DNA from 2 places in the Streptococcus porcinus genome. Region 2 is predicted to be linked to the other one. Evidence: a T-box and tRNA genes for the amino acid it is inferred to sense, from the RefSeq annotation. Region 2 holds a T-box; the other holds one or more tRNA genes.
What was found. A T-box is a leader RNA that pairs with one kind of tRNA and senses whether it is charged. The one in region 2 lies ahead of trpS (tryptophan--tRNA ligase), so its partner is inferred to be a tRNA-Trp.
Positions count from the first base shown of each region.

Region 1: it encodes a tRNA-Trp, which carries the amino acid that the T-box ahead of trpS (tryptophan--tRNA ligase) is inferred to sense. The anticodon was not compared.

Region 1 is NZ_LR594036.1:68,502-84,530, reverse strand. It holds gene cydD (thiol reductant ABC exporter subunit CydD) at 1-1,351, opposite strand, end outside; gene cydB (cytochrome d ubiquinol oxidase subunit II) at 1,351-2,370, opposite strand; gene FGK96_RS00555 (cytochrome ubiquinol oxidase subunit I) at 2,370-3,797, opposite strand; gene FGK96_RS00550 (NAD(P)/FAD-dependent oxidoreductase) at 3,878-5,089, opposite strand; gene FGK96_RS00545 (prenyltransferase) at 5,124-6,026, opposite strand; gene FGK96_RS00540 (nucleotidyltransferase family protein) at 6,185-6,742, opposite strand; gene adhP (alcohol dehydrogenase AdhP) at 6,935-7,954, shown strand; gene FGK96_RS00530 (ArgE/DapE family deacylase) at 8,116-9,351, opposite strand; gene FGK96_RS10530 (hypothetical protein) at 9,519-9,788, opposite strand; gene FGK96_RS10525 (hypothetical protein) at 9,800-9,973, opposite strand; gene FGK96_RS00520 (pyridoxamine 5'-phosphate oxidase family protein) at 10,157-10,606, opposite strand; gene FGK96_RS00515 (GNAT family N-acetyltransferase) at 10,808-11,233, opposite strand; tRNA gene FGK96_RS00510 (tRNA-Leu) at 11,558-11,641, opposite strand; tRNA gene FGK96_RS00505 (tRNA-Gln) at 11,664-11,735, opposite strand; tRNA gene FGK96_RS00500 (tRNA-His) at 11,744-11,816, opposite strand; tRNA gene FGK96_RS00495 (tRNA-Trp) at 11,828-11,898, opposite strand; tRNA gene FGK96_RS00490 (tRNA-Tyr) at 11,904-11,984, opposite strand; tRNA gene FGK96_RS00485 (tRNA-Phe) at 12,002-12,074, opposite strand; tRNA gene FGK96_RS00480 (tRNA-Met) at 12,098-12,171, opposite strand; tRNA gene FGK96_RS00475 (tRNA-Ser) at 12,183-12,272, opposite strand; tRNA gene FGK96_RS00470 (tRNA-Glu) at 12,278-12,349, opposite strand; tRNA gene FGK96_RS00465 (tRNA-Ile) at 12,361-12,434, opposite strand; tRNA gene FGK96_RS00460 (tRNA-Gly) at 12,474-12,544, opposite strand; tRNA gene FGK96_RS00455 (tRNA-Val) at 12,554-12,626, opposite strand; rRNA gene rrf (5S ribosomal RNA) at 12,641-12,756, opposite strand; rRNA gene FGK96_RS00445 (23S ribosomal RNA) at 12,963-15,867, opposite strand.
Region 2 is NZ_LR594036.1:2,139,375-2,155,403, reverse strand. It holds gene FGK96_RS10395 (YfhO family protein) at 1-708, opposite strand, end outside; gene FGK96_RS10390 (ATP-binding cassette domain-containing protein) at 765-2,384, opposite strand; gene FGK96_RS10385 (YitT family protein) at 2,463-3,335, opposite strand; T-box leader at 3,460-3,686, shown strand; gene trpS (tryptophan--tRNA ligase) at 3,729-4,751, shown strand; gene guaB (IMP dehydrogenase) at 4,962-6,443, shown strand; gene FGK96_RS10370 (GRP family sugar transporter) at 6,605-7,465, shown strand; gene recF (DNA replication/repair protein RecF) at 7,527-8,618, opposite strand; gene yaaA (S4 domain-containing protein YaaA) at 8,620-8,997, opposite strand; gene yfmF (EF-P 5-aminopentanol modification-associated protein YfmF) at 9,313-10,560, shown strand; gene yfmH (EF-P 5-aminopentanol modification-associated protein YfmH) at 10,557-11,840, shown strand; gene FGK96_RS10345 (helix-turn-helix domain-containing protein) at 11,890-12,939, shown strand; gene pgsA (CDP-diacylglycerol--glycerol-3-phosphate 3-phosphatidyltransferase) at 12,955-13,497, shown strand; gene FGK96_RS10335 (energy-coupling factor ABC transporter ATP-binding protein) at 13,500-14,339, shown strand; gene FGK96_RS10330 (energy-coupling factor ABC transporter ATP-binding protein) at 14,315-15,157, shown strand; gene FGK96_RS10325 (energy-coupling factor transporter transmembrane component T family protein) at 15,150-15,950, shown strand.

The sequences.
Region 1 (16,029 bases), 2.1 Mb from region 2:
CAACTAATTCTTCTAGCCCCACCACTTTGATAGCTTCCTGAATATCTTCTAAGCTTGCTTCTGGCGTGTAAAAAGTAATATTGTCGCGTAAGCTCATTTCAAAAACATAAGGAGCCTGAGGAATGTAAATTAATTGTTTTCGCCAAGCTTCTTGGTCTAAGTTTAATAACTTTTGCCTATCAAGTTGGAAGTTTCCACTGTCTGGAACTAGAAAACCACTCAAAAGATTAACTAAGGTTGATTTACCCGATCCACTCATACCAACTAGGGCAACTTTTTTTATGCCACTAAGTTCTAGATGAGGAATTGACATAATGTCCTTTCCATCATAAGAAAGTTTGATATTATCAAGGCTCAAACAACTTTTATCAGTCCATTCGTTGATTAAGAGTTGCTCTTGCTTGCTTTCTGGACGGTTGAGAATCCTCTGCACAGCCGAAAAAGCATTCTTTCCATCTAGCGTAGCATGATAATCACTTGAAAAATCTCGAATAGGGATGAAATATTCTGGCGCTAAGATTAAGACTGTTAGAGCAGGAAATAGTAGGATTTGTTCATTAATTAACCGCAATCCCAACATTACTGCCACAATAGCAATAGATAGCGTGGTAAAAAAGTCTAAAGCAAACGTTGATAAAATCCCAATTCGTAAAGCGGACATGGTGGCTTTGCGGAAAGACTCACTGATTCGATAGATGCTCTTTGCATAACGTTTACTAAGTCCAAAAAATCGAAGGGTATCAATCCCTCTTAAAGAATCTAAAAAATGATTAGATAAAACTTGGTAAGAGGCATATTGTTTATCTGCACGAGCTTTAGCTGCTAAGCCAAGGATAATCATAAAAATAATAATAAGTGGATAAACCAAGAGTAAGATAAGGCCTGACTCACTGTCCATATAAAAGATGAATGCTAAAACTATAAAAGGAATCACCGACAAATTCATCATTTTATTCAAGACTAGATGCAGGTAATTCTCCACTAACGCTATTCCATCTAAGGCCATTGTAATCACATTCCCAGATCCTTCTTCTTGGACAATTTGCGGACCTAGCAAAAAGAGTTTCCCCAGCAATTGGCTACGCAATTCTTGTGCATGTTTTGCTGCAAACCGATCTAGTTCTTCATCCTTGATAAAATTAATAAGATGTCTTGCCAGATAACATAATAGAAAATATAAGATAGCTAAACTCTGTTTTGATAAAGACTGTCCTTGCCATAAACCTGAAATGGCCTGACTCAAAAAGTAAGCTTGACCTATAATAAAGATTGCCTGTAGGAAATCTAATCCTGCAAGCAATCCTAACATTTTATGAATACCCGACAAGCGCATAACCGCTTTATCTAGCATTATTTTTCCCCCGTAACAATGACTGGCAATGTAATACGTTTTCTGAAAATGTAGTAAGCCCAAGCAGTGTAAGCCAAAACAAATGGCACTAAAGAAACCGCAACAATGGACATAATCTTCAAGGTATAAGGAGATGAAGAGGCATTTTCGATCAACAAGTCGTATTTAGAAGAGATTGATGAAATCATAACTCGTGGGAACAATCCTTGGAACAAAAGCACAACAACTGACACCAGCGTCAAGCCACTTGCAATAAAAGCTGACATCTCTGCTTTTTTAAAGACTGACATATGAGCATAGACAGAAAGCGCAACGATTACAAGTAACAATAGTAAGGTAGCCACAAAGCGTTTAGCAAAGAAATCTGTTTGGAAGAAAAGTAAGAGTGCAAAAGCTACTAAGCCTAGATATAGTACCCAATAAAGCAATTGCGCTACGTTATTTGCACGGTCTCTCACAGGACCCTCTGTCTTCAATGCTATGTAGTTCAAACCATGTAGGTAGGTCAATAGCAACATAGCTACCCCTCCAACAATAGAGAAGATATTGAAATAATCACCAAAACGAGCAGTCATATTAGCTTTTGCGTCTATAGGCATCCCTTGAACAAGGCTAACAAACATCAATCCAAAAAAGAAAGGAACTAGAGCTGAACCAATTGTTAGAGTCCAATTCCAAATATTTTTTTGCTTGGCTGGTACATTGTGTCTGAACTCAAAGGAGACACCACGAATAATTAAACCAAACAATATTGTCAAAAGGATTAAATAATAACCACTAAATAAAGATGCATACCAGTATGGGAAGGATGCAAACATCGCACCTCCAGCTGTTAAGAGCCATACTTCATTTCCGTCCCAAACAGGGCCAATTGTTGAAACAATTTGATCTTTTTCATCTTCGTTATGAGCTAAGGTTTGAACTGCCATACCAACTCCGAAGTCAAAACCTTCTAAGAAAAAGAATCCGGAAAAGAGAAGACCAATTAGGAAAAACCAGAAAAATTGTAATCCACTCATTAGAATGCTCCTTTCTCAAACGGGTCAATGCTTGATTGTTTTAAATTTTGTAATAGAACTTCCTCATGCTCAGGTCCTTTGTTCAACTCACGAATAACAAGATAGACCATCATAGCCCCTAAAGCACTAAATAACAAGAAATAAACAGTGTTTGAGAAGAGTAGAGAGGCAACTGAGACATTTGGAGAAACACTATCTTTGATTTTAAACAAGCCATAAACTGTCCAAGGATAGCGCCCTTGCTCTGTAATAATCCAACCAAATGTATTTGACAAGAAGGGAGCAATTGTGGTCAAAGCAACAATGACAAGCATCCATTTCTTCTCATATAGAATTGGTTTCTTTGGACGCGTTAAGAATAATCCTAGCGCCGAAACACCTAACATTAAGGTGCCAAAAGCAGCCATGGTACGGAAACCGTAAAAGAGCAAGTTAACCATTGGAAAATAATTATCTTGACCATACTTAGCAACTAATTCTTTATTAGCCGTATTCATTCCCTTGACAGAACCAGAAGGTTTACCATAAGAGAGAATACTTAGCATATAAGGAATTTTCACTCCAAACACTTGTTCTTTTTTAGCTTCATTAGCCCAAGCAAGAACGGTCCAGGCAGCTGGATCCCCAGAATCTTCATAATCACCCTCCATTGCAGCAAATTTCATAGGTTGATCATTAAGCAAAGCTTTCATCTGTAAATCCCCCATCCCCATTACTGAGATAGAGCCTAGCAAAGTGACTAACAAACCTAAACGTAGTGATTTTTTATATATTTTTTGAACAGATTCAGTTAAGGTTTCTTTTTTCAGCAGTTTGAAAGCTGCCATACCAGCAATAACAGTACCACCCATAGTGATGGCGCCAGTAATGACATGGCCAAATTCATAATGGAACTGGTGGTTATTAATAAGAGCTAAGAAATCTGTCATCTGTGCTCTGCCATTAACAACTTCATAACCAACAGGATGTTGCATGAAGCTATTAGCAATCAAAATCCACATGGCTGACATTAATGAGCCAAAAACGACCAACCAAATAAAGCTAAGATGAAGTTTCTTACCAATCTTTGGATTATCCCAAGTAAACATCCAAAGGCCTAGGAATGTTGATTCCATAAAGAAGGCTAATAAGGCTTCAATTGCGAGTGGGGCCCCAAAAATATCACCAACAAAACGTGAGTAATCAGACCAGTTCATCCCAAATTGAAATTCTTGGATAATACCGGTAACAACTCCTACCGCAAAACTGAGGAGCATGATATTACCCCAGAATTTTGTCATTTTTTTGTATTCTTCTTTTTTGGTGACCACATAACAAGTTTCCATAATGGCTACAACAAAACAGGTTCCAATTGTGAAAGGCACAAAGAAAAAGTGGAATACTGTTGTCATTGCAAATTGAAATCGTGCTAGTGTTTCAATAGTCATAAATCTTCCTCCGATTTGTGTAATCCTTACTTTGTTTCAAGTAGCGTAAGGTAAGTATACTAAAAGTAATTCATCATATCTTAATGATACAAATCGAAACGACCTTTGGCAAGAAGTTCTTTCAAGCCACCGATATCAACTAATGATTTGTTCATGATGCTTTTCTTAACAACTGAGGCTGGATATCCTTTAACTTTTGATTTACCAACTAAACCAAAGGCGTGTGTATTACCAACAGAAGCAACTGTTCCTAAAGATTTGTAGTTGAAATCTTCCGTTTCTTCTCCTTTTAATTGACGCGCCAAGTTCTTAGCAGCATGTGCTCCCATACGTGTGGCAATTTGAGCCGTCGTTGGGAAAGGACGATTTGTTTCCGGATCTATAAAGGCTGATACATCCCCAAGAATATAGACCTTGTCGTTTTTTGGATCACGTAAATCTTTGTTGACCACAACACGGCCACGACGTTCTGCAAAGCCAGATTCACCCATTATCGGACTTCCACTAACCCCTGTTGTCCATATGATTGTTTCAGCAGCGATTGAGTGACGTTCTGCATCTTCATCCGGACTTGTTACGTAAACAACCTCACCTGGTTTAATCTCTTTAATCATTGAGCCAAGCATTAAGTTGACACCCAATTTTTCAATTAAGTCAACACCATATTGAGCTAATTTATCGTCAAACATCGGTAAAATACGAGTAGCTGCTTCAACGCAGACAATTTCAATCTGATCTTCTGTCACACCGGCAATTTTAGCGTATCGTTTGCGCTCATCAACTAAAGCTCCCGCTAACTCAATACCTGTAAAACCAGCTCCACAAATCAATAGACGGAGATAATTCTTATCTTTTGTTTCACGGTATTTTTCCATCATGTGCAAAATATGATGATGAATATTTTCAGCTGTATTAATATCTACCATTTGAAGGGCATTCTCTTTAGCACCGCTGATTCCAAAAGTTTCTGAACAAAAGCCCAGTGATACAACCACGTAATCATAATGAAGAGTTCCATTATTTTTTAATTCAACTGTAGAAGCCTCAGGATTAGCTTTGACAACATCATCTTGGATGAAGGTTACTTTCTTAGGGTTGATAACATCTTGGATAGGATATGAAATTTTTTCTTTTGGCTGTGATCCCGCCGCTACTTCATGAAGCTCTGTCGCTTCATAGTGATAGTCATTACGATCTACCAGTGTAATATGAAAATCACCCGTTTGTTTTTGTAAATTACGTACCGTTTTCAAACCAGCATAACCAGCTCCCAGTACTAATATCTCTTGCATAATATTCTCCTTCTTAATATTAATGTCAATGTCTTTATGTTAATAGTATCCCGATAAAATAGGTTACTACTTGTGTTAATGAACCTAAAGCCAAAATTCGAACAGCACAGATAAAAGTTTCTTTCTTAACTTGTTTCTGCCAAAGTAGATAGGTTTGCTTATAAATAAATGGCACTAAAAATAAGCACAATAATACAGTCATTGGAGCAAGTCCAAGCGTATATTGTCCGATAATTGCCAGCATAGCCATAATATTACCCAAAGCAAAGAGAACCAGTCCTCCTTGTAGTCCCGTATAATGAACTAAAGTGTAGCGATGGTTGCTTTCATCTTCTTCTTTATCACATAAGTTATTGGCCAACATTAGATTAGCAATCCATAATGTATTTGGCAAGGAAATCAGAAAGATTGCTCCTAAAGTTGCAAAATCCCATCTAAAATTGTCATAGGTATTCAAATAAACACAAATCAGACTAATCATAAAACCCATTGTAAAACCAGAGAAAAACTCCCCCAAAGGTAAGCTTGATAAAGGTTTTGGACCGTACGAATAGAGTATTCCAACCGCAAAGCAAAATAGTCCCATGACTAATAATGGCCACCCTACCATCATGGTTAAAAGGATACCAATAGTCGCTGAAATAAAGAGAAAGATAGCCATCATTTGCTCTATTAATTTGAGAGATAAGTTCTCGCGTCCAATAATATTCGTCTTGGCTTGGTAATCTAAATTAATAGCATTTTTATAGTCATTATAATTATCCCAGACATCAACAAACATATTGAAACAAAACATGGCGATAAAAAATAATAGAACCCAAAAAAGATGAACACTTCCGTAGTAATAGTAACTAAAGCATAAACCAATTAAAAAAGGTAAAACACTTGCTGTCTTGGCCTTCATCTCCACAAGTTCAAGAAAAACAGGAATTGTCATGAAAAGCCTTTCTTTTAGTTATTCTTTAACCCTTATATTATACTCCAATTTGTTTCAATAATAAAACAAAAGATTTCAAAAAATTTCATTTTGTTGCTCTTTTCTCTAGATTTTTAAGCTTTCGACAAACATCTTTACTCTTTCTTCCCGAGAAAGTCTTATTCTGGAAAAAAACTTACCTTCAATTGCGGCCAGGTAGAGGACCAATTTTTTTGGTATTGCCTTTGATTGTATTTTTTGTGGCGCTCTCTATTTTCTGTATAGTAGGGTGTTGGATTTACCTGAAATTGTAAAATATCTGCTTCTCCATAAGGCAAAAAGAGCTCTAGCTGGTTTTTGTCATCCAATCTAGCTGCAATAGCTGTACACTTTTCAGGAAATTTCGAAATAGCATCACAGGCACTACTATAAGCTGAGGCAGCTGGTGTATGATAGTGCATATAGACCTCATTTTTAACGTCCCAGTTGTATTGGGGGAATTTTCTCATTATACTTTGCTCCAAAGTCAAGCTTTCTTGATAAGTCATGTTAGGATCAAAAAATACCAAATCAATGTCCGTTGTCAAAATTTCATTATGGTTTGACAACTTATTCCAAATAAAGTTCCGTAAAGTACCCGCACAAAGCCACGAATCTGGTAAATCTAAACCCTTTATCAGTTTCAATAAGTTCATTAATTCAGCGTTCTGAGAAATCAATTTATCAATAACTTCCATCAAAAAATCCTTTCTGCATGGTGTTACTTTTCCATTACTGTCACTTTACTTTATCATATAAGAGCCCTTTTTTCATTCTATGACTGATTTTTTGATAAATAACAAAAAATCGTTTGACAAAATAATCACAAAATCATAAAATATTAGTGTAAGCGTTTTCAATATATGATAATTATTATCGGAGGGATTTATATGAAAGCAGTTGTTGTTAATCAAACAAGCACTGGCGTAGATGTTATTGACCACGAAGTACCCAAAGTGGGTTATGGTCAAGCACTTGTCAAAGTAGAATACTGTGGTGTCTGTCACACAGACTTACACGTTGCACATGGTGATTTCGGTGAAGTTCCTGGCACTATCCTTGGTCATGAAGGTATTGGTATTGTCCAAGAAATCGGTGAAGGCGTCTCAACTTTACAAGTTGGTGACCGTGTGTCAATTGCATGGTTCTTTGAAGGTTGTGGTCACTGTGAATACTGTACTACCGGTAGAGAAACACTATGCCGTTCTGTTAAAAATGCAGGTTACACCGTTGACGGTGGTATGAGTGAATATGCTCTTGTCACAGCTGATTATGCTGTTAAAGTACCAGAAAACCTTGACCCAGCACAGGCCTCATCTATTACCTGTGCTGGTGTTACAACCTATAAAGCAATCAAAGAGTCTGACATTGCTCCTGGCGAATGGATTGTTATCTACGGAGCTGGTGGTTTAGGCAACCTTGCCATCCAATACGCCAAAAAAGTCTTTAACGCTCAAGTTATTGCTGTTGATATCAACCAAGATAAATTAGAACTTGCCAAAGAATGTGGAGCTGACGTTATCGTTAATGGTAAAGAAATAGAAGATGTTCCAGCCTATATTCAAAAAGTATCCGGTGGCTGTCACGGAGCAGTTGTTACCGCTGTTTCTAAAGTTGCCTTCAACCAAGCTGTTGAAAGTGTTCGTGCCGGTGGTACTGTTGTTGCTGTTGGTCTTCCTTCAGAATACATGGATTTAAGCATCGTAAAAACTGTTCTAGATGGCATCCGCATCAAAGGATCACTAGTCGGAACTCGTAAAGACCTTGAAGAAGCTTTTGCCTTTGGTGCTCAAGGATTAGTTGTTCCAGTAGTTGAAACAGTTCCTGTAGATACAGCGCCACAAGTTTTTGACGAAATGGAAAAAGGGCTTATTCAAGGCCGTAAAGTACTAGACTTTACACAGTTATAATTTTAATTACAATTTAACAATTAAAAAGTCAACTGTTTTTCAGCAGTTGACTTTTTATCACTTTAAACAAATAGAGTTTTACATGCTATATAGCAATTCCCTTACTACGGACTTTTCTTTTTCCTTTAAAAACGACCTGTTGTGGATATAACCTGTAACAACTAGCCACGTATCAAGTAGGACTCAATAATAGCTTTATAGGCATCAATAAAATCTAAGTATTGAGCTAATGGCAACCTTTCATCTCGTTTATGGTTTAGTGTTGGCATACCCGGACCATAGACAGCTAACTCCAAATTATCATTGGCTCTAATAAATTGCGCAGCATCGGTTGTCCCTGATACAACCATTGGTTTTACCTGCTTCAAGTCAGAAAAATCCTCTAAATTCAGTTGTTCGTCCTCACCAAGTACAGTATTCATCTGATGAACTAGTGATTGAGGCTTCAAGGTATCAATAGCATTAGCAACATCAGTAATCGTTTCAATTAATTTTGAGTTAGGATTGGTTTGAACTGGAGGCTGATCAGCCGTAATAGTTGCTTCTAAATCAAAACCTTCCTTTTTGTTTAACTCCTGAATAACTGCAAAAACCTCTTGCATTAATGCCTGATTGTCAAATTCAGGAATAGTTCTAGCATTAGCTTCAAAATTAGCATACTCCGGAATAGAATTGACTTGGCTACCACCTGTCACTAAGGTAATATTATGGAAAGTTTTCCCCAATACTTCATTTACAATTTGATCTGACTTCTGAGTAATTCTCTCTGAAATCTTAGTCATAGCTAGTAAGAGATGTTCGATGGCATTATTGCCCAACTCCGGCGTTGAAGAATGTGCAGACGTTCCCTTTGAGGTAACCTTATAATTAAGAGACCCTTTATGTCCATACACAACTCCAATGTTACAAGGTTCCCCAATTAGTACTGCCTCAACATCATCCAAATACCCTAAATCCGTCAATTGAGCAGAGCCAAGTTCTCCAACCTCTTCACCAACAGTTGCTAATAACTTCACTTTTCCTTTAAATTGTTGAGATTCATAGATTTCAATAAAAGCAAGAATCAGCGCTGTCAATCCGGCCTTCATATCTGATGCTCCTCTTCCCCAAATAACATCTTTTTCAATATACCCTGAAAATGGGGGATAAGTCCAATCCTCAACATTACCAACACTAACAACATCCATATGTCCTGATAAGGCAAGCACAGGCCCAGATCCGTTTGAAATCTCTGAAATCAGACTGCTTCTTCCTTCAGAATAGGTCACTAGTTGCGAATGAATACCATGCCTTTTTAAAAGATCACGATAATACATAGCAACTTGCTCTTCATTGCCATTTTCTGATCCAATTTGAATAACATCTTGTAGAATTTTGATATATTCTTGTTTTTCCATGGTGGATTATCCTCTTTTCTGACTACATTATAGCACATCCTTAGGAATAGGCTTTATTTTGAATTCATACGAGAGAGAGTTCTGATTTGAAGCTTCCTTTACTTATGCCTGTTAGAGCATGTTTATGATATGCTTTCTAGAAAGGAAAATAGTTTAACTTCTTTTTGCTAATATGGATACATAAGGTCTTGCCCATAAAGTTGCCATAAGCGTCCTCCAGCGAAGGGTAAATGATAAGCACTGGAAATTGATTGAGGCAGGCCATCACCTGGCATCGGAATAAAATCAGAACTTACTTTAAGGTAAACACCTAACGCAAGCACCAAAACACTTAACAATAGGACATTTAATTGGCTACCATAATGATTGATAGCCTGAACCCTCTGGAGCAAACGATCATAACAGTTGATAAGTAAACCAAATAGAAGCCCTGGCACTAATTGAATGATTATTTTAAACCGTCTAGTTCTACTAATATTTTTCTTACAATTAAAAACTGTAGGACGACAAGTAGCAACATAAAGATTATTGTCAGAAGTCCTAGCGAAGCTTCTAAGATTTCCGACAAAATATTGGGAATGCTCGCAATTGGCGAGGTCCCTAACTGTGATTGCTTTGACATAATAACTCCTAAAGCCATAATATTAGCGTCAACAAGAAAAGACAAAGTTAGTCAACTTTGTCTTTTCTAACAAACTCACTCTTACTAATAAATTCTAGTCTTCGGCTTTTAAGTCTTATTAGCAAATCTTAAACAAATATCAGATCTAAACATATTTAAAAAGCGGAAGTAAAAGTATCTAAACTAGATTGGCTTGACATACACTTCTTCTTGCCTACCAACTGAGAAAATATACTTATGTCCTTGAGTCAAACTATGGTAAAATCCTTCTCCCTTATAAAGGTGAAACACTTGCATACTACTGCCATCATCATCTTTATAAATGTAATCATAGTAAGGATTATTAGCAAAGACCGACTTCAAGTACTTATTTTCAACCGGTCTTGCAACTCCCTCAATACGTATAACCTGTGTCAAATAACCATCTTCTAACATCGCCGTCAAAGCAATACGCTCATCACCCATTAGTTGCTGATAAAAATGTGTCTTTGGACTAGTCATAAAAAATATACCTTCTTCATTAGCAGCAGTTATATGAGCATGCCTAGCATGAGGTTCACCGTCCTGCCCAACCGTAGCAAAAACACCGACTTTCATATCTTCAACTAGAGCCATCATATCTTTTATTTCCATCACACTATCTCCTGTAAGCGCTTTTCTTTAGTATAGCAAAATCATGCTTACTTGTTAAGAAGAAAAAATAATTAGAATACTGCGAAAGAGTGAGCTATTAATACTATCTCCGTATGAATTATAGCGAGAGCTTCATTTGATAACCACTATATCATTGCATTAACGATAAATAAGACTGTCAGCATTATAAGGTTACTATTCTTATAAGTCTAAACGATAGAGATACTCTGAAGTCGTTTCTTTGGCCTTCTTATTCAACCGACCATCAGAAACCGAGATTCGTTTCATGCCTAATTTTTCCATTAATAAATAAGAAGCTTGGTTTTGACTATCACAGTGGGCAATAAAATGTTTAACTTGGAATGTTTCAGAAAAGTAACTTATAGCAGAATGAGCTGCCTCAAAAGCAATTCCTTGATGCCAAAACGGCCTGGCCAAAATCCAGCCAATTTCAACAACATTCTCATCAGCCCTTTTTGTAAGACTCAAACCTCCAACGTGTTTACTATTATAAATAATAGCAAATTCAAGTTCAAACTCCTCTTCCGAATAACATTTCCAATTATATTCACTATTTAATAAAAAGTCCTCAGTTTCTTCAATAGAATCGTTGGGTAAATTAAGCATATACCTATTAGCATCTTTAAGAGATAACTACTACTAGGAGACCTGAGAGCCTTCTTCTAGATACAAAAATTCCGATCTCATTTATAATTTATAAGATTAATCATTATGTATTATCAAAATAAATCCCCTATAACAGCATAACATATCCAACAATAATGAAGAAGCAACAGTATTGAAAATAATCAGAAAAACCACATCCAAATTAGCACAATATCTCTAAAAATCATCTTAGGAAAGTTATAAATAAGAATTGATAACTACAGTTTACTTAGATAGTGAATGAATACAAAAAAGACAAGGCCTAGAAACCTTGTCTTTTTTCTATACCGGCGGCCGGGGTCGAACCGGCACGTCCGTGAGGACACTGGATTTTGAGTCCAGCGCGTCTGCCAATTCCGCCACGCCGGCATTTCAAATTTTCATTTAAAAACTGGGGTAGCTGGATTCGAACCAACGCATGAGGGAGTCAAAGTCCCTTGCCTTACCGCTTGGCTATACCCCAATAAAATAGGCGAGTGATGGGAATCGAACCCACGAATGTCAGAGCCACAATCTGATGTGTTAACCACTTCACCACACCCGCCATATTTCTAACACGGGCAGTAGGAATTGAACCCACACTGAAGGTTTTGGAGACCTTAGTTCTACCTTTAAACTATGCCCGTTAGGATGGAAAGAGAGGGATTCGAACCCCCGAACCCGAAGGAGCGGATTTACAGTCCGCCGCGTTTAGCCTCTTCGCTATCTTTCCATAATATTAAATTGTAATGGCGCGAGACGGAATCGAACCGCCGACACATGGAGCTTCAATCCATTGCTCTACCAACTGAGCTACCGAGCCATGATAAATACAAATAATGTCTATTGCGGGAGCAGGATTTGAACCTACGACCTTCGGGTTATGAGCCCGACGAGCTACCTAGCTGCTCCATCCCGCGATAATCTTTAAAGGAGGATGTGGGATTCGAACCCACGCACGCTTTTACACGCCTGACGGTTTTCAAGACCGTTCCCTTCAGCCGGACTTGGGTAATCCTCCATATATAGTCCGTACGGGATTCGAACCCGTGTTACCGCCGTGAAAAGGCGGTGTCTTAACCCCTTGACCAACGGACCATATGTTTTAATGGGCACGAGTGGACTCGAACCACCGACCTCACGCTTATCAGGCGTGCGCTCTAACCACCTGAGCTACGCGCCCAAGCTACAGTATAAATGTATAGCTTGGTAAAAACTATAAAGCGGGTGACGAGAATCGAACTCGCGACAACAGCTTGGAAGGCTGTAGTTTTACCACTAAACTACACCCGCTTAATACTATGGGAGTTAACGGGTTCGAACCGCTGACCCTCTGCTTGTAAGGCAGATGCTCTCCCAGCTGAGCTAAACTCCCATCGAGTGGTCTAAGCTAAGCGACTTCCGTATCTAACAGGGGGCAACCCCCAACTACTTCAGGCGTTCTAGGGCTTAACTACTGTGTTCGGCATGGGTACAGGTGTATCTCCTAGGCTATCGTCACTTAACTTATGATTGAACTGTATTCGAACTTAAATCTTACTGAAAAAGTTAAACTTCCTTGTGTGCAACCACACAGCCTCAATTCCCTATTTTCATACAGATTTTTTAACGTTCTCACTACTTAAGATTAGTCCACTCAAAATTGAATAACTATATCTTATCAAGAACTCTACCTCTTTGTCAATAAACGTGTGACAACTATTTCTTATCTTTGGATAAGTCCTCGAGCTATTAGTATTAGTCCGCTACATGTATCACTACACTTCCACTTCTAACCTATCTACCTGATCATCTCTCAGGGCTCTTACTGATATTAAATCATGGGAAATCTCATCTTGAGGGGGGCTTCGCACTTAGATGCTTTCAGCGCTTATCCCTTCCCTACATAGCTACCCAGCGATGCCTTTGGCAAGACAACTGGTACACCAGCGGTAAGTCCACTCTGGTCCTCTCGTACTAGGAGCAGATCCTCTCAAATTTCCTACGCCCGCGACGGATAGGGACCGAACTGTCTCACGACGTTCTGAACCCAGCTCGCGTGCCGCTTTAATGGGCGAACAGCCCAACCCTTGGGACCGACTACAGCCCCAGGATGCGACGAGCCGACATCGAGGTGCCAAACCTCCCCGTCGATGTGAACTCTTGGGGGAGATAAGCCTGTTATCCCCAGGGTAGCTTTTATCCGTTGAGCGATGGCCCTTCCATGCGGAACCACCGGATCACTAAGCCCGACTTTCGTCCCTGCTCGAGTTGTTGCTCTCGCAGTCAAGCTCCCTTATACCTTTACACTCTGCGATTGATTTCCAACCAATCTGAGGGAACCTTTGGGCGCCTCCGTTACCTTTTAGGAGGCGACCGCCCCAGTCAAACTGCCCGTCAGACACTGTCTCCGATAGGGATTGCCTATCTGGGTTAGAGTAGCCATAACACAAGGGTAGTATCCCAACATCGCCTCTAACGAAACTGGCGTCCCGTTCTCAATGGCTCCTACCTATCCTGTACATGCGGTACAGATACTCAATATCAAACTGCAGTAAAGCTCCATGGGGTCTTTCCGTCCTGTCGCGGGTAACCTGCATCTTCACAGGTACTAAAATTTCACCGAGTCTCTCGTTGAGACAGTGCCCAAATCATTACGCCTTTCGTGCGGGTCGGAACTTACCCGACAAGGAATTTCGCTACCTTAGGACCGTTATAGTTACGGCCGCCGTTTACTGGGGCTTCAATTCAGATCTTCGCTTGCGCTAAACCCTCCTCTTAACCTTCCAGCACCGGGCAGGCGTCACCCCCTATACATCATCTTACGATTTAGCAGAGAGCTGTGTTTTTGATAAACAGTTGCTTGGGCCTATTCACTGCGGCTGTCATCGCTGACAGCACCCCTTCTCCCGAAGTTACGGGGTCATTTTGCCGAGTTCCTTAACGAGAGTTCTCTCGATCACCTGAGGCTACTCGCCTCGACTACCTGTGTCGGTTTGCGGTACGGGTAGTATGTAGTTAAACGCTAGAAGCTTTTCTTGGCAGTGTGACATCACTAACTTCGCTACTAAACTTCGCTCCCCATCACAGCTCAATGTATCAGGTATAAGCATTTGACTCATACCACACCTCACTGCTTAGACGTGCTCTTCCATTCGCACGCTTTAGTTAGCCTTCTGCGTCCCTCCATCACTATACATACTAGTACAGGAATATCAACCTGTTGCCCATCGAATACACCTTTCGGTCTCTCCTTAGGTCCCGACTAACCCAGGGCGGACGAGCCTTCCCCTGGAAACCTTAGTCTTACGGTGGACAGGATTCTCACCTGTCTTGCGCTACTCATACCGGCATTCTCACTTCTATGCGTTCCAGCACTCCTCACGGTATACCTTCTTCACACATAGAACGCTCTCCTACCATTACTATTACTAGTAATCCACAGCTTCGGTAAATTGTTTTAGCCCCGGTACATTTTCGGCGCAGGGTCACTCGACTAGTGAGCTATTACGCACTCTTTGAATGAATAGCTGCTTCTAAGCTAACATCCTAGTTGTCTGTGCAACCCCACATCCTTTTCCACTTAACAATTATTTTGGGACCTTAGCTGGTGGTCTGGGCTGTTTCCCTTTCGACTACGGATCTTAGCACTCGCAGTCTGACTGCCGATTATATCTACTTGGCATTCGGAGTTTATCTGAGATTGGTAATCCGGGATGGACCCCTCACCCAAACAGTGCTCTACCTCCAAGAGACTTAACATCGACGCTAGCCCTAAAGCTATTTCGGAGAGAACCAGCTATCTCCAAGTTCGTTTGGAATTTCTCCGCTACCCACAAGTCATCCAAGCACTTTTCAACGTGCCCTGGTTCGGTCCTCCAGTGCGTTTTACCGCACCTTCAACCTGCTCATGGGTAGGTCACATGGTTTCGGGTCTACATCATGATACTAAGTCGCCCTTTTAAGACTCGGTTTCCCTACGGCTCCGTCTCTTCAACTTAACCTCGCATCATAACGTAACTCGCCGGTTCATTCTACAAAAGGCACGCTCTCACCCATTAACGGGCTCGAACTTGTTGTAGGCACACGGTTTCAGGTTCTATTTCACTCCCCTCACGGGGTGCTTTTCACCTTTCCCTCACGGTACTGGTTCACTATCGGTCACTAGAGAGTATTTAGGGTTGGGAGATGGTCCTCCCAGATTCCGACGAGATTTCGCGTGTCTCGCCGTACTCAGGATTCTGCTAGGGCTCAATTCAATTTTAAATACGAGGCTGTTACTCTCTTTGGCTTACCTTCCCAGGTAATTCTTCTATTAAATTAAAGTCCCACGTCGCAGTCCTACAACCCCGAGGAGTAAACTCCTCGGTTTGCCCTCCTGCCGTTTCGCTCGCCGCTACTAAGGCAATCGCGTTTGCTTTCTCTTCCTGCAGCTACTTAGATGTTTCAGTTCACTGCGTCTTCCTTCTCATGACCTTTATAGTCATGGATACTAACCATTAGTTAGTGGGTTCCCCCATTCGGACATCTCTGGATCAGCGCTTACTTACAGCTCCCCAAAGCATTTCGTCGTTAGTCACGTCCTTCTTCGGCTTCTAGTGCCAAGGCATCCACCGTGCGCCCTTATTAACTTAACCTTATTCCAGTCTTTCGACCTTCTTATTTTTTAATATGTTCGCGTTTATCTTTTTTTCGGTTTATTTCTTGTTACTTTTCTACAATCATTTGTATGATCGTGGAATTTGATATAGTTATTCAATTTTCAATGGACTATTATGATATTAAGAACCGTTACGACT
Region 2 (16,029 bases):
AATAGAAATGTTTACAAATCTTAAAAATGTTTTGACACGCCCTTTACAAGTCTCTTGATTTAGTAACTGTATAAGTAAATATATTGTCAAAAAGATAGAAACCATATAGGCAAAATAATAATTTTGAATAAATAAAATAGTAAGCGTAAAATAATAGCAACCAATTTTTTGATTGATGAGTCGGTGTAAACCGAGGATAATTAGAGGAATTAGTATAAATACATCCAGCCAAGTGTTAATTTCCAGTTGACTAGTTAAAAAACTCATTAAGGCAAATGAAGTAGATAGAGTTAAGATAAAATATGGCTTTACTTTACTGTAAATATTATGTAAAGAGAAGTAGGTTGATAGACCGATTAAACCAAATTTTAGTAAGGTAAATAAGTAGATTGCATCCGGCATTGACCTCAAATTAAAGAAATAAACAAATGGAGAAAAGAAACTCCCAAGGTAATAGCTAATTAATGCATAAAAATTGAGCCCTAAACCACTTGTAAAGGTATAAAAGATACTATCTGAGCCATGTAAAATATTTCTAAGAGTTTGAGCAAATATAACATATTGATGAAATCCATCACTGGCTAAAATAGTTTTACCACTTCCCCAATAAATTCCTTTTGAAAGTAGAACTATAAACATGATTAGAGTTGGAAGGGTAAAACTTGCTAGATAAACTAATAGTGTAGAAATATGTTTTTTTTGAATCATAGCTTATTCTTTCTAGTTGGTGATAAAAAACAATAAGGCGTCACCGCCTTATTGTTCTATTTCCAAAGTTCAGCAACCTTTGCCTGTACTTCTTGATTTTCAAGGAATTCATCATATGTTTCATCAATCCGATCAATGACTCCATTTTTTGAAATAACTACGATATGATTTGCGATTGTTTGAATAAACTCATGATCATGACTAGCGAAAATGACAGATTCTTTAAAGTCTTTAATGCCATCATTTAAGCTAGAAATTGATTCTAAATCCAAATGATTAGTAGGATCATCTAAGATTAAAACATTTGACTTTAAGAGCATGAGTTTAGATAGCATAACACGTACTTTTTCTCCACCAGAGAGAACGTTAACAGATTTTTTAACTTCGTCTCCTGAAAAGAGCATACGACCAAGAAAACCACGTAAGAAAGTATCGTCATCTTCCCCTTTGGCAGCAAATTGTCTCAACCATTCTAGAATAGATTCTCCAGATGCAAAGTCTTTTGAGTTGTCTTTTGGTAGATAAGATCGGCTTGTGGTAACTCCCCATTTAACAGTTCCCTCATAATCGATATCGTCCATTAAAGCACGCATTAAAGCGGTTGTTTGAATGTCATTTTGCCCAATTAATGCAACCTTATCGCCCGGACGAAGAATAAAATTAATATTATCAAGTATTTTTTCGCCATCAATTGTGACTGATAGATTTTCAACTGTTAAAAAATCATTTCCCATTTCACGCTCGGCCTTAAAGTTGATAAATGGATATTTACGACTTGAAGGAACAATTTCCTCTAATTCAATCTTATCAAGCATTTTTTTACGAGACGTTGCTTGTTTTGATTTCGATGCATTTGCTGAGAAACGAGCAACAAACTCTTGTAATTCTTTAATTTTTTCTTCTGCTTTAGCATTTCGGTCAGATTGTAAACGTGCTGCTAGTTCGGAAGATTGTTTCCAGAAATCATAATTTCCTACATACAGTTTAATTTTTCCAAAATCCAAGTCTGCCATATGGGTACAGACTTTATTTAAGAAGTGTCGATCGTGTGATACAACAATTACTGTATTTTCAAAATCAATTAAGAAGTCTTCGAGCCAAGAAATTGACTGAATATCAAGACCATTAGTAGGTTCATCTAACAAGAGAACATCAGGCTTACCAAATAAAGCTTTTGCTAAGAGAACTTTAACTTTATCACCATTTGCTAACTCACTCATTGTTTGGTAGTGTAACTCTTCAGCAATATTTAAGTTTTGAAGTAACTGAGAAGCTTCACTCTCTGCTTCCCACCCGCCAAGCTCTGCAAAAATACCTTCTAATTCAGCAGCACGAACACCATCTTCTTCTGAAAAATCTTCTTTCATGTAGATAGCATCTTTTTCTTTCATGATATTATAGAGTTGTTCATTTCCCATAATAACAACATCAATAACACGCTCTTCTTCATAATCAAAGTGGTTTTGACGAAGAACAGAAAGACGTTCATCTTGACCCAGAGAAATATGACCGGTAGATGGTTCCACATCACCAGCTAGAATTTTTAAGAAGGTTGATTTTCCTGCACCATTTGCGCCAATCAACCCATAGGTATTACCAGGAGTAAATTTAATATTAACTTCATCAAAAAGTTTTCGGTCACTAAAACGTAGTGATACATCAGAAACTGTAAGCAATTCGTCACCTCATAATTATTTGTCTAAATCCCATTGTATCTAAAAACCCCTCTTTTTTCAATTGGAAAGGGGCTTGTTTTACATAGGGAGTAGAATATCTTCATCTTCTCTTTTATATTGTTTTGTGACACTAAATCCGCGTCCCATAACTTGTGCTGCAGGCATAACAACTAAAAATGCAGTATCATCAATTTCGAGTATTTTTTCTTGTAAACTAGGTAGTTCATAGGTTGAGACAACAGTCATCAACATGACTTTATCAGAAGTTGTATAACCACCACGAATTGGAATTTTAGTAACCCCGCGATCCATCACTTTTGTAATGTAATCTTTAATGGTTAAATATTCTCTTGAAATAATCATTATATTTTTTGAGGAATCGAAACCATTTTCCATTACAGAAATAACGTAACCAATTACTAATAGACCAATTGTTGAATACATAACATCATCAGCACTTAATGACATAAATCCCATCAAGACACTAATACCGTCGACAATCGTCATTGCAACGCCTAAAGTTAGAGGTGAATGTTTATGTAAAATTTGAGTTAAAATACCGGTACCCCCAGTTGAAGAATTTCCCCAAAATACCATTCCTAAACCAATTCCGACAATAATTCCTCCAAAAATTGCTGCTAATAATTGATTATGAGTTAGAGTAGGTAAAAAACTTGTAAACCTGATGGCAATAGGATAAATCCATGATCCATATAGTGTTTTAACAAAAGTTTGTTTTCCTAAGAAAAAATAACATAAGAGCAATAAAGGGATATTACTAACCATTAAAAAAAGCGATGGGCTAATTCCAAGAAGTTCTTTGATAACAACTGAAATTCCGACCATACCACCTGAAGCAATATTATTATGGACAAACATTGTATTAAAACCTATTGCAGTAATAAAAGACCCTAATGTGACATATAGGATATCCCTTACCTTTTTTTCCATTAGCAGTTTTCTCCTTACATTTATTAATAAAAAGACTAGAGCAACATTATCTCTTAAAACTCCCTTATGAGTCAAGCATATTTTTTAAAATAAAAGGAAGTTGACAAATATTCTAAATTTTCATAGAATGGTTGTGAATTAGAAGAGTAGCTTTTAGCGTGTTTTTAGAGAGCTAGTGGTCGCTGTGAACTAGTAACACAATTAGTGAAATGGGCTGATGGACATTTTTGTAAGGAAACAATAACTTACGGGATTGGCACACCTTATTGTGCTGCTTCTTAATCCGAGAAGACAGAGATGATATTTTAGAATATCAACTGAGGTGGCACCGCGACTAATAACGCCCTCACGCAAGTTTTTGTGTGGGGATTTTTATATGTGAAAAGGAGAAAAATGAAAAAACCAATTATTTTAACTGGCGATCGACCGACTGGTAAATTACACTTAGGTCACTATGTCGGAAGTCTAAAAAGTCGAGTTGTTTTACAAAATGAAGCTAAGTATCAAATGTTTGTGTTTCTTGCTGATCAACAAGCTCTAACTGACCATGCCAAGGAATCAGAATTAATCAGAAATTCAATTGGAAATGTAGCGCTAGATTATCTTTCTGTTGGTTTAGATCCAGCAAAATCAACTATTTTTATTCAAAGTCAAATTCCTGAATTAGCAGAATTGACGATGTATTATATGAATCTTGTTTCCTTAGCAAGATTGGAACGTAATCCAACAGTGAAAACAGAAATTGCTCAAAAAGGTTTTGGAGAAAGTATTCCTAGTGGTTTTTTAGTATATCCAATTTCTCAAGCAGCTGATATTACAGCATTTAAAGCAAATCTAGTTCCAGTTGGCAATGACCAAAAACCAATGATTGAGCAAACTAGAGAGATTGTTAGAAGTTTTAATTTTACTTATAAAACGGATTGTCTTGTTGAACCGGAAGGACTATATCCCGAAAATGAAAGTGCGGGTCGCCTACCTGGTTTAGATGGTAATGCAAAAATGTCTAAATCGCTAGGAAATGGTATTTACTTATCTGATGATGCAGATACCGTACAGAAAAAAGTTATGAGTATGTACACTGATCCAAATCATATAAGAGTAACAGATCCTGGGCAAATTGAGGGCAATATGGTATTCCACTATCTTGATATTTTTGGTAGAGAAGAAGACCAAGCTGATATTCAGGCGATGAAAGAGCACTATCAAAAAGGTGGTTTAGGTGATGTAAAGACTAAACGCTTCTTATTAGACATTCTTGAACGTGAATTGACACCTATTCGTGAGAGGAGATTAGAATATTCACAAGATATGGGTGAAGTTTTTAGAATGTTAGAAAAAGGTAGTCAAGATGCTCAAAGAGTCGCTGCACAGACCTTATCAGAAGTAAAGTCTGCAATGGGGATAAACTATTTTTAGTAAAAGGAGAAGTCAGTTCTAAGGAATTGACTTTTTGCTTATGGTGGGAATCTATTTCTAAAAAAAGAAGAGAGAAATTATGAAATAAAACAACTTATAGACATATAAATTATACTCTATTTATTGACAAATCTATTTAGCATGATATGATAGTAACAACAAAAATGACTAGGCTAAAACCATGGAAAACAAAGAAAGAGGATTATTTGAATGTCGAATTGGGACACTAAATTTTTAAAAAAAGGCTTCACTTTTGATGATGTACTACTTATTCCAGCTGAAAGCCATGTTTTGCCAAATGAAGTTAACATGCAAACAAAGTTAGCTAAAAATTTAACATTAAATATTCCTATTATTAGTGCTGCTATGGATACTGTTACTGATAGTAGAATGGCCATTGCTATCGCGCGTGCTGGTGGATTAGGTGTTATCCATAAAAATATGTCAATCATTGAACAGGCAGAAGAAGTCCGTAAGGTAAAACGTTCTGAGAATGGAGTTATTATTGATCCATTTTTCTTAACTCCAAATCATAAAGTTGCTGAAGCTGAAGAACTTATGCAACGTTATAGAATTAGTGGTGTTCCTATTGTTGAAACAATGGGGAACCGTAAATTAGTTGGTATCATTACAAATCGTGATATGCGTTTTATTAGTGATTATGATTCACCAATTTCTGAACATATGACAAGTGACAAATTAGTAACTGCAGAAGTTGGAACAGATTTAGCAACTGCAGAACAAATTTTACATCAGCATCGTATTGAAAAATTACCGCTGATAGATGATAGCGGTCGTTTATCTGGTCTTATCACAATTAAAGATATTGAAAAGGTTATTGAGTTTCCTAATGCTGCTAAAGACACTTTTGGCCGCTTACTTGTCGCTGCTGCAGTTGGTGTTACTTCAGACACTTTTGATCGTGCAGAAGCTTTATTCGAAGCGGGTGCTGATGCGATTGTAATTGATACAGCTCACGGACACTCAGCAGGTGTTTTGAGAAAAATTGCTGAGATTCGTGCTCACTTTCCTGACAAAACACTTATTGCTGGAAATATTGCAACTGCTGAAGGGGCACGCGCTTTATATGATGCGGGTGTCGATGTAGTAAAAGTTGGAATTGGTCCTGGTTCGATTTGTACGACGCGTGTTGTTGCAGGTGTTGGGGTACCTCAAGTTACAGCAATTTATGATGCAGCAACTGTTGCTAAGGAATATGGTAAAACGATTATTGCTGATGGTGGAATTAAATACTCAGGTGATATTGTGAAAGCTTTAGCTGCTGGTGGAAATGCTGTTATGCTTGGTTCCATGTTTGCTGGTACTGATGAAGCTCCAGGTGAGACAGAAATATTCCAAGGACGTAAATTTAAAACCTATCGTGGAATGGGATCCATTGCAGCAATGAAAAAAGGCTCTAGTGACCGTTATTTCCAAGGTTCAGTTAATGAAGCTAATAAATTAGTTCCCGAAGGAATTGAGGGCCGTGTAGCCTATAAAGGCGCTGTTTCAGATATAGTCTTCCAAATGTTAGGTGGTATTCGCTCTGGAATGGGTTATGTAGGCGCAGCTTCTATTAATGATCTCCATAATAAAGCACAGTTTATTGAAATGTCTGGTGCAGGACTTATTGAGAGCCATCCTCATGACGTTCATATTACAAATGAAGCACCAAATTACTCTGTGCATTGATTTATAGACAAAGCTAAGTATATTTCTTGGCTTTTTTTGGTCTTGTTTCTTATTAAATTTTAAGATATAATATTTTTCTAGGTTAATTTAACCTAAATTTTGTCAATGTGCTTGTCACAATTGTAAAGCAATTGTCAAGTTCATTGTAAAGGAGCAGTATAGTGGAAGGTATACTTTTTGCACTAGTACCAATGGTTGCATGGGGAAGTATCGGTTTTGTTAGTAATAAAATTGGTGGTAAACCTAGTCAACAAACTTTTGGTATGACATTAGGTGCTGTTTTATTTGCTATTATGGTTTGGATAGTAAAAAGACCCGAAATGACAAGTCAGTTATGGATTTTTGGCTTTTTGGGTGGTTTTCTGTGGTCTATTGGGCAGACAGGGCAGTTTTATGCAATGAAACATATGGGGGTTTCTGTAGCAAATCCCCTATCAAGTGGTTCTCAGTTAGTTTTAGGAAGTTTAATTGGAGTCCTTTTATTTGGGGAATGGACACAAGCTTATCAGTATATTTTAGGATGTTGTGCCTTAATCCTATTAATCATTGGTTTTTATTTTTCAAGTAAAAAGGATAAAGATGTTCAAAAGGCAGAATTACATCATTATGGGAAAGGTTTTAGATCTTTAACTTATTCAACTATTGGCTATGTTTCCTATGTTGTCCTTTTCAATAACATTATGAAATTTGATCTCATTTCAGTTCTTCTACCAATGGCTATTGGAATGGTATTTGGAGCGAGTTTATTCATGTCATTTAAACTTAGTTTTGATACCTATGTTTTAAAAAATAGTTTAGTTGGAATTATGTGGGGGATTGGAAATGTCTTTATGCTTTTAGCTGCATCTAAGGCGGGATTGGCAATTGCCTTTAGTTTTTCACAATTAGGGGCTATTATTTCCATTATTGGTGGTATTATTTTTCTAGGTGAGAAAAAATCGAAACGCGAGATGCGTTGGGTTATATTAGGAATTATTTGCTTTATTGCTGGGGCTATATTATTAGGAATTGTTAAAGCTTAATAAATATAAAAAGACGAGGTTTCTTCAACCTCGTCTTTTTATATTTACATTGGTAATAGCATTAAAAGCTAATTGTTCCTTGACTAACATAAAATGTTTTAATATCCGGTGGTAAGCTTGAAAGATGTTCTAGGCTTGTCGTAGTGATAAAGGTTTGAACATGTTCCTGAATGATAGTTTCAAGTAATTTTGTTTGCCTTAGATTATCAAGTTCACTCATAACATCATCTAATAGTAAAATAGGATTTTCCCCAGTTAGCTCTTTCATTATGCTTACTTCAGCCATCTTTAAAGATAATATCAAACTACGATGCTGTCCTTGACTGGCAAAATTTGCATCCATGTCATTAATATAAAATAAAATATCGTCACGATGCGGGCCAATACTTGTATTTTTTTTTAACATATCTTTTTGTCTATTATGTAGCAAGGCCTCCATAAACCTTTCTCTAATTGACTCTTTTGACTTTAGTGCAATAGAGGATTGATAGCTTAATTTTAATTGTTCTAACCCATCTGATATGGCAAAATGGTGTCTATGAGCTTCTTGTTGTAAAGCTTCAATGAATTGCATACGTTGCTGAATGACCCGTGTGCCATAGTCAGCTAATTGTTCATCTAAGACATCTAAAAAATCCTTATTGATAGAAACAGCTGTTTTAAGATAGGTATTTCTTTGCTTTAAAACATAGTTGTATTGAGATAAATCTGATAAGTAGACAGGTTTAATTTGTCCCAAATCAATATCAATGAATTTGCGTCTTAGACTAGGAGCTCCCTTTATAAGTTGTAAATCTTCTGGAGCAAATAAAACAACCTTCATATTACCAACATAATCAGATAATTTTGCTTGTTTTAAGGAATTAATTTTGGTGATGCGTCCTTTTTTAGTTAAGGTAATTTCTAAACTGATAACGCCACTTGTTCTTGCTATTTTTCCATAAACCTTTAAATCATCTTTTAAGAAGTGAATTAACTCCTTGTCAGTTCGAGTTCTGTGGCTTCTAGTTAAGGCGATGAAATAAATTGCTTCTAAAAAATTTGTTTTTCCTTGGGCATTGTTTCCGATAAAAACGTTTAGTCCTGGGACAAATTTTGTTTGTATTTGCTCATAATTACGATAGTTTATTAAAGTTAATTCTTTTAGCCACATATTACATACCAGGGAATCGAATAGGTTTTTGCTTGGCTTTTAGAGGCTTTTTCTGTTTTGATGAAGTAAGTTGTTTTTTGTTGGCTTTATTTATTTCTTTAACTCGTTTTGCGAGTCGTTCTTTTTCAAAAACTTCTGCCTTGAAGGTTTCTTTTTCAAGGGATGTTGGTTCAATTAAATGAATAATGGTTTGATGGCTTGGAATTTCGATACTATCGCCAACTCGAAGTTTTTTTCCACGCCGCTTTTCATCTTGACCATTAAATAAAACAGTAGTTTCAGAGAGAAAAGCTTTGATAGCTCCTCCACTTTGTATTATGCCTACTTCTTTTAATAGGGCTTGTAAAGTAATAAATTCTGTAAAAAGTTTATAGTCCATTATTATTCTCCAATTGCTAATTCAAGTCATTATAGCATAAATTAGTGGTAATTAATATTATTCAAATTAGTAGAAATATTTTGGTTAATATTATTACATAAAAGAGCGATTATATGTTATAATATTTTCAGTATTTTTAAGAATAAAGCCCTAAGAAATAACGTAATACAATTTTATTTCTTAGGGCTTTTATGATGAATCTATAATGACATCATGTTCTCTTGCCACAAGATGAGAAAAAATAAGTTTTACTTAAATCAATTGGTCTAAAAATGGTATAATTTAAGGAACTAGTCAAATGAGTAAGGAAAAACTATGAAAATCGTTGAAGGTGTCCAATTACATCTTATAAAAACAGAGAAATTTAAAACCAATCATATAACTTTAAGATTTTCTGGTGACTTTAATCAGAAATTAGTCGCAAAGAGAGTCCTAGTTGCCCAAATGTTGGCGACAGCTAATGATGATTATCCTACTGCTAAGCTTTTTAGAGAAAGATTAGCTGAGTTGTATGGTGCAAGTTTATCAACAGAGGTGTCTGTTAAAGGTAAAGTGCACATTGTTGATATTGACATTACATTTATTCAGGATAAATACAGTTTTCAAGGTGAAAAACTATTAGAAGAAATTATCCTTTTACTCAAAGGAATTCTTTTTTCACCTTTACTTTCGGTTGCTCAATACCAACCAAAAGTTTTTGAAGTTGAAAAGACTAACTTAATGAATTATATTGAGTCTGATAAAGAAGATTCTTTTTACTATAGCTCGTTACAACTCAAAAAACTCTTTTATCATAATCAAGATTTACAAATATCAAAGTATGGATCTGTGGAACTGGTCGATAGAGAAACAGCATATACTAGTTATCAAGAATTTCACAAGATGTTATTAGAAGACCAAATTGATATCTATATTTTAGGGGAATTTGATGATTATAAAGTTGTTCAACTTTTCCATCAATTTCCATTTGAAGGGCGTCAAAAGGAACTTTTTTATTATTATCATCAGGAATATGCCAATGTTGTTTCGGAAAAAATTGAAAATAAATCCTTAAACCAATCCATTTTAGATTTAGCTTATTATTTCCCAGTTGATGTATTTAAAGAAGATTATTATGCTTTATTAGTTTTAAATGGTTTACTAGGATCTTATACCCATTCTTTATTATTTACCAAAGTAAGAGAAAAAGAAGGTATTGCTTATAGCATTGGCAGTAGTTTAGATAGGCATACTGGGTTATTAGAAATTTTTGCAGGTATTAACAAAGGGGATAAAGCGCGAGCTTTACAACTAATTGTTAAAGAAATGAATGATATCAAAATGGGAAGATTTTCTAGTCATTTAGTTGAAAAAACTAAGGTTATGCTACAGACAAATGGGAAGCAGTCAGAAGATTACTGTAAAGCTTTAATTGATAGTTCATATATAAAATCCTATGTGAATCCTGACTTTAGCCTAGAAAAATGGTTGACTGGAATAAGAGCTGTAAAGAAAATGGATATTATAAAAGCAGCTAATAAATTGAAATTACAAGCAGTATACTTTTTGGAGGGGAATAAGTGACACAGTTAAAAAAAATAACCTATCCCAGAGTAGATGAGAGTATCTATCAAGTAGAATTCAAAAGTGGGTTTCAAGTTTTTTTTATTCAAAAACCAATGTTTACAGAAAAAACTGCGTTGTTGACAGTTCATTACGGATCACTTGACAACTCCTTTACAGTTAGAAATAGAAAATATTCCTACCCTGAAGGAATTGCCCATTTTTTAGAACATAAGGTTTTTGAGGATGAAAAAGGACAAGATGTTTCACATCGCTTTACACAGTTTGGGACAGAAGTAAATGCTTTTACAACCTTTGATAAAACTTCTTACTTCATTTCTGCTAGTAATCACTTTACAGAGTCGTTAACTTTGCTTCAAGAATTTGTAATGTCTGCATACTTTACAGAAGCATCTGTTGAAAAAGAGAAAAAAATTATCGCTCAAGAGATTGATATGTATATGGATGATCCTGATTATCAGTCTTATATTGGTATCCTACAGAATCTATTCCCTGATTCTTATCTGTCAAGAGATATTGCTGGAAGCCGACAATCAATTGAAGCTATCAGGGTCGCTGATTTAGAAAAAAATTACAAACAATTTTATCATCCATCAAATATGACTCTTATCGTGGTGGGAGACATTAATGTCGAAGAAACCTTTAAGTCAATTGAAGAATGTCAAAATCGTTTAAAAAGACGAAAACCTGCTAAGCCGACCATTTCTCCTTTACCCTATCATCCAATAGTAAAAACCAGTTCTATCAGTATGGATGTTTCTACACCTAAATTAGCAGTTGGCTTTAGAGGAAAAAAACTTCCTAAAGATATTTCATTATTAGAATATAAAATTGGCCTGCGTTTACTTTTATCTATGCTGTTTGGATGGACATCAAAAACTTATCAGACTTGGTATGATGATGGAAAAATAGATGATTCGTTTGATATTGAAATTGAAATACAGGCAGATTTCTCCTTTATTTTGATAAGCATGGATACCAGTGAGCCTATTGCGATGTCTAGTAATATCAGAAAAAAAATCAAAGATTTTATGAAATCAAAGGACATTAATCAAAATCATCTAACCCTTTTAAAGAAAGAAATGTTTGGTGATTTTATGCAAAGTTTAGATTTTATGGATCAATTTGTAAATCAGTTTAACATTTATTTATCTCCTCAGAATTCCTATATGGATATTCCGCAAGTCATCGAAAAAATTAGTCTTGAAGAGATATTACTTATAGGTCACGATTTTTTTGAGTCTGCGGAAACCTCTGATTTTACTGTCTTTCCTAATTAGCATATATTTTGATATAATAGAAATAATATTTTAGTGTTGAGGTACCTGTATGAGAAATCAAACTTTGGGCGAGTTTCTGAGAGAATCGCGAGTTAACAGAAAAGTTACTTTGGATGAGATTGAAGATAAAACTGGGATATCTTCTCATTACTTATTGGCTATGGAATTAGATCAATTTAAAATTATTCCAGAAGATAAAATAGATTCTTTTTTAAGTCAATATGCGAGTATGGTGTCGTTAGACTTTGAAATGATAAAGAAAATGTATTTGGAACAAATATCAAATACTCAGTATCATGAAAAACCTAGTATTACTCAGCAGGTTGAAGAAAAATTAAGTCAAAGACGAGAACCGTTTGTTTTTCCTCTAAAATCTGAACTGAGAGTCTCTGAGCCAAGTGTTTCGGCTAATAAAGAAAATAATTTTAAGAAAAAGGAAACAGATGTTGAGGCGAGTGCTTTAGCTGATGATAATCAGGAAGAAAAAAAACGTGATAGTTTATTGGCAGATAATCACAGAGATAGAGAGGTTTCGCGTTTAAGTCGCTATCAAGAGGATCATAAGAAATCAAAATCTATTTTTTCAGTAATCTTGTTAGCTGTTATCGCCTTAGCTGTGTTTGCTTTTGTTTTCTTTGCTGTTTGGCAGCAATTTTCAAAAGAAAACAATCTTACTCTTGATAAGGTAAAGAGTGTCTTAATGAAAAAAGATGAAAACAAGGCTTCAAGTTCTAAAACTCCTGAGGTGTCAAGTCAATCAAGTAGTAGTGAAAAGAAAACTGTTATTAAGACAGAAGGGCAAGACAATTATCTAGTAGCTGATATTCAGAAAGCAAAGGATACTGTCGAAGTTTCGGTTTCGTTAGCTGGTGCTGAGAGTGCTTGGATTTCATTATCAAATTCAGATATTGGTGAAGCCGGAACAACTCTTACTCAAGAAACACCTACTTACACAACCACCTTACCTGCTGATACTAAAGAGTCACTCTTAATGCTCGGTGTTAGAGAAGGGGTCTCAGTCACTGTTGATGGGCAGAAGTTAGACTTAACGCCTATGACAAGTAATGATATTAGTTATATCACGCTAAAAATTCAATAATTTTAAGGAAAAATAATGTTAAAAAAAGAAAATATTCCTAATTTACTAACTGCAATTAGAATTGTGATGATTCCCATTTTCTTAATTGTCACAACCCTTTCACAATCCCTTACTTGGCATATTGTGGCAGCTATTATTTTTGCAGTTGCTAGTTTTACTGATTACCTTGATGGCTATCTTGCAAGGAAATGGCATGTCGTGACGAATTTTGGTAAATTTGCTGATCCCCTTGCTGATAAAATGCTTGTCATGAGTGCCTTCATTATGTTAGTTGGTGCGGGCCTAGCACCAGCTTGGATTTCGGCTATTATAATTTGTCGAGAATTGGCTGTAACAGGCCTACGCCTCCTATTAGTTGAATCAGGTGGTGAAGTTTTAGCTGCAGCGATGCCTGGAAAAATCAAAACTGTTTCACAAATGCTTTCAATTATTTTCTTATTTTGCCACCTGTCAGTTGTGGGAACAGTCCTATTGTATATTGCTTTATTCTTTACAATTTATTCAGGTTATGATTACTTCAAGGGAGCGGGTTTTCTTTTTAAAGATACCATTAAGTAACGATGTCGAATATAATTGAAGTTAAAAATATCAAATTTAAATACCAAGAAAGCCAAGAAAATTACACTTTAAATGATGTATCGTTTCACGTGAAACGGGGAGAATGGTTATCAATTATTGGGCATAACGGTTCTGGAAAATCTACATCCGTTAGGTTGTTAAACGGTCTACTTGTAGCTGAGTCAGGCTCTATTCAAGTAGATGGTGACTATTTGACAGAAGCTAATGTTTGGGAAATCAGAGAAAAAATAGGTATGGTTTTTCAAAATCCAGATAACCAATTCGTTGGAGCTACTGTAGAAGATGATGTTGCCTTTGGGCTAGAAAATAAAGGTGTCCCGCATGAAGAAATGGTTGAACGAGTTGATCAAGCATTAAAACTTGTGGGAATGGCAGAGTTTAAGACACGAGAGCCTGCTCGACTATCTGGAGGTCAAAAACAAAGAGTTGCCATTGCTGGTGCAATTGCAATGAGACCTATGATTATTATTTTGGATGAATCTACTAGTATGCTAGATCCCAAAGGACGGATAGAGTTGATTAAGACTATACAATCAATCAGAAAAGATTATCAATTGACAGTTATTTCGATTACTCATGATTTGGATGAAGTTGAGCTAAGTGATCGTGTATTAGTAATGAAAAATGGACAAGTCGAGTCTAGTTCAACTCCAAAAGAACTCTTTTCTAGAGGGGAAGAATTATTAGGTTTAGGTCTAGATGTCCCTTTTACAAGTACAGTAACAAAGGGTTTAATAGAGGATGGGTATGATTTAGACAAAGCTTATCTAACAGAGAAGGAATTAGAAAATCAGCTATGGCAATTAATTTCCAAAATGTGAGTTTTACTTATCAGGCAGGGACACCCTTTGAAGGGCGTGCCCTTTTTGACATTAATCTTGAAATTGAGGATTCTTCTTACACTGCTTTTATTGGGCACACGGGTTCTGGAAAATCGACTATAATGCAATTATTAAATGGTCTATTAACGCCTACTTCTGGAATTGTGAGTGTCGGGGGAAAAACAATTACCAGTCAATCGAAAAATAAGGATATTAAATCTATTCGTAAAGAAGTTGGACTTGTTTTCCAGTTTCCTGAAAGTCAACTTTTTGAAGAAACTGTCTTAAAAGATGTTGCTTTCGGGCCTCAAAATTTTGGTGTTTCAAAGGAAGATGCTGAAAAATTAGCACGTGAAAAATTAGCTTTAGTAGGTATTTCAGAGACTCTTTTTGAAAAGAATCCTTTTGAGCTCTCTGGGGGACAAATGCGTCGCGTAGCTATTGCAGGAATTCTAGCAATGGATCCAAGAATCTTAGTTTTAGATGAACCAACAGCAGGACTTGATCCTAAAGGTCGTAGAGAATTGATGACCCTATTTAAAAAATTACATAAGTCCGGAATGACAATTGTGTTGGTGACTCATTTGATGGATGATGTGGCCAATTATGCAGATAAGGTATATGTTCTTGAAAAAGGTAAGATTATTTTATCTGGAAAACCGAATGAAATTTTTCAAAGAGTAGAATTATTAGAAGAAAAGCAACTAGGTGTCCCCAAAATTACTAGGTTTGCTTATCATTTAGAAAAAAAAGGTTTCCAATTTTCAAGATTACCAGTTACTTTAGAAGAATTAAGGGAGATGTTGAAATATGGATAAACTTATTTTAGGGCGTTACATACCAGGGAATTCTATGATACATCGTCTTGATCCAAGAAGTAAACTAATTGCAATGATGATTTATGTTGTTATTATTTTTTGGGCTAATAACTTAGTAACAAATGCAATCATGTTTGCTCTGACAATGTTAGTTGTTATTCTCTCTCAAGTAAAAATTTCCTTTTTTTTAAATGGGTTAAAACCCATGATTGGTATAATTTTATTCACGACCATGTTTCAAATTTTTTTTACAAGAGGTGGTCAAGTATTAGTAGATTTTTGGATTATTAAAATAACAAGTCACGGCTTAAGCCAAGCTTTGTTAATCTTTATGAGATTTATATTAATTATCTTTTTTTCCACTTTATTGACATTAACAACCACTCCATTAAGTTTATCTGATGCAGTAGAGTCTTTACTTAAGCCGTTTAGACTATTGAAAGTTCCTGCACATGAAATTGGACTAATGCTCTCCTTAAGTTTAAGGTTTGTGCCAACTTTAATGGATGATACCACGTTAATTATGAATGCTCAGAAAGCAAGAGGCGTCGATTTTGGTGAAGGAACTCTAGTTCAAAAAGTAAAATCAATAATTCCTATATTAATTCCCCTTTTTGCTTCAAGTTTCAAACGTGCTGACGCTCTAGCCATTGCCATGGAATCAAGAGGGTACAAAGGTGGTAACGATAGGAGTAAGTTTAGATTATTGAAATGGCAATTAGGTGATACTTGTGTAGTAGTTGGAATGCTATTCTTAGGTTTAGTCTTGTATTATCTAAAAAGCCCTATTTAACTCTATATCTAGTAGTTGAGCTTCTTTTGTCTGCTAAAAGTTCTGAACTTCTTATAAAATCAATACTATTGTAATATTT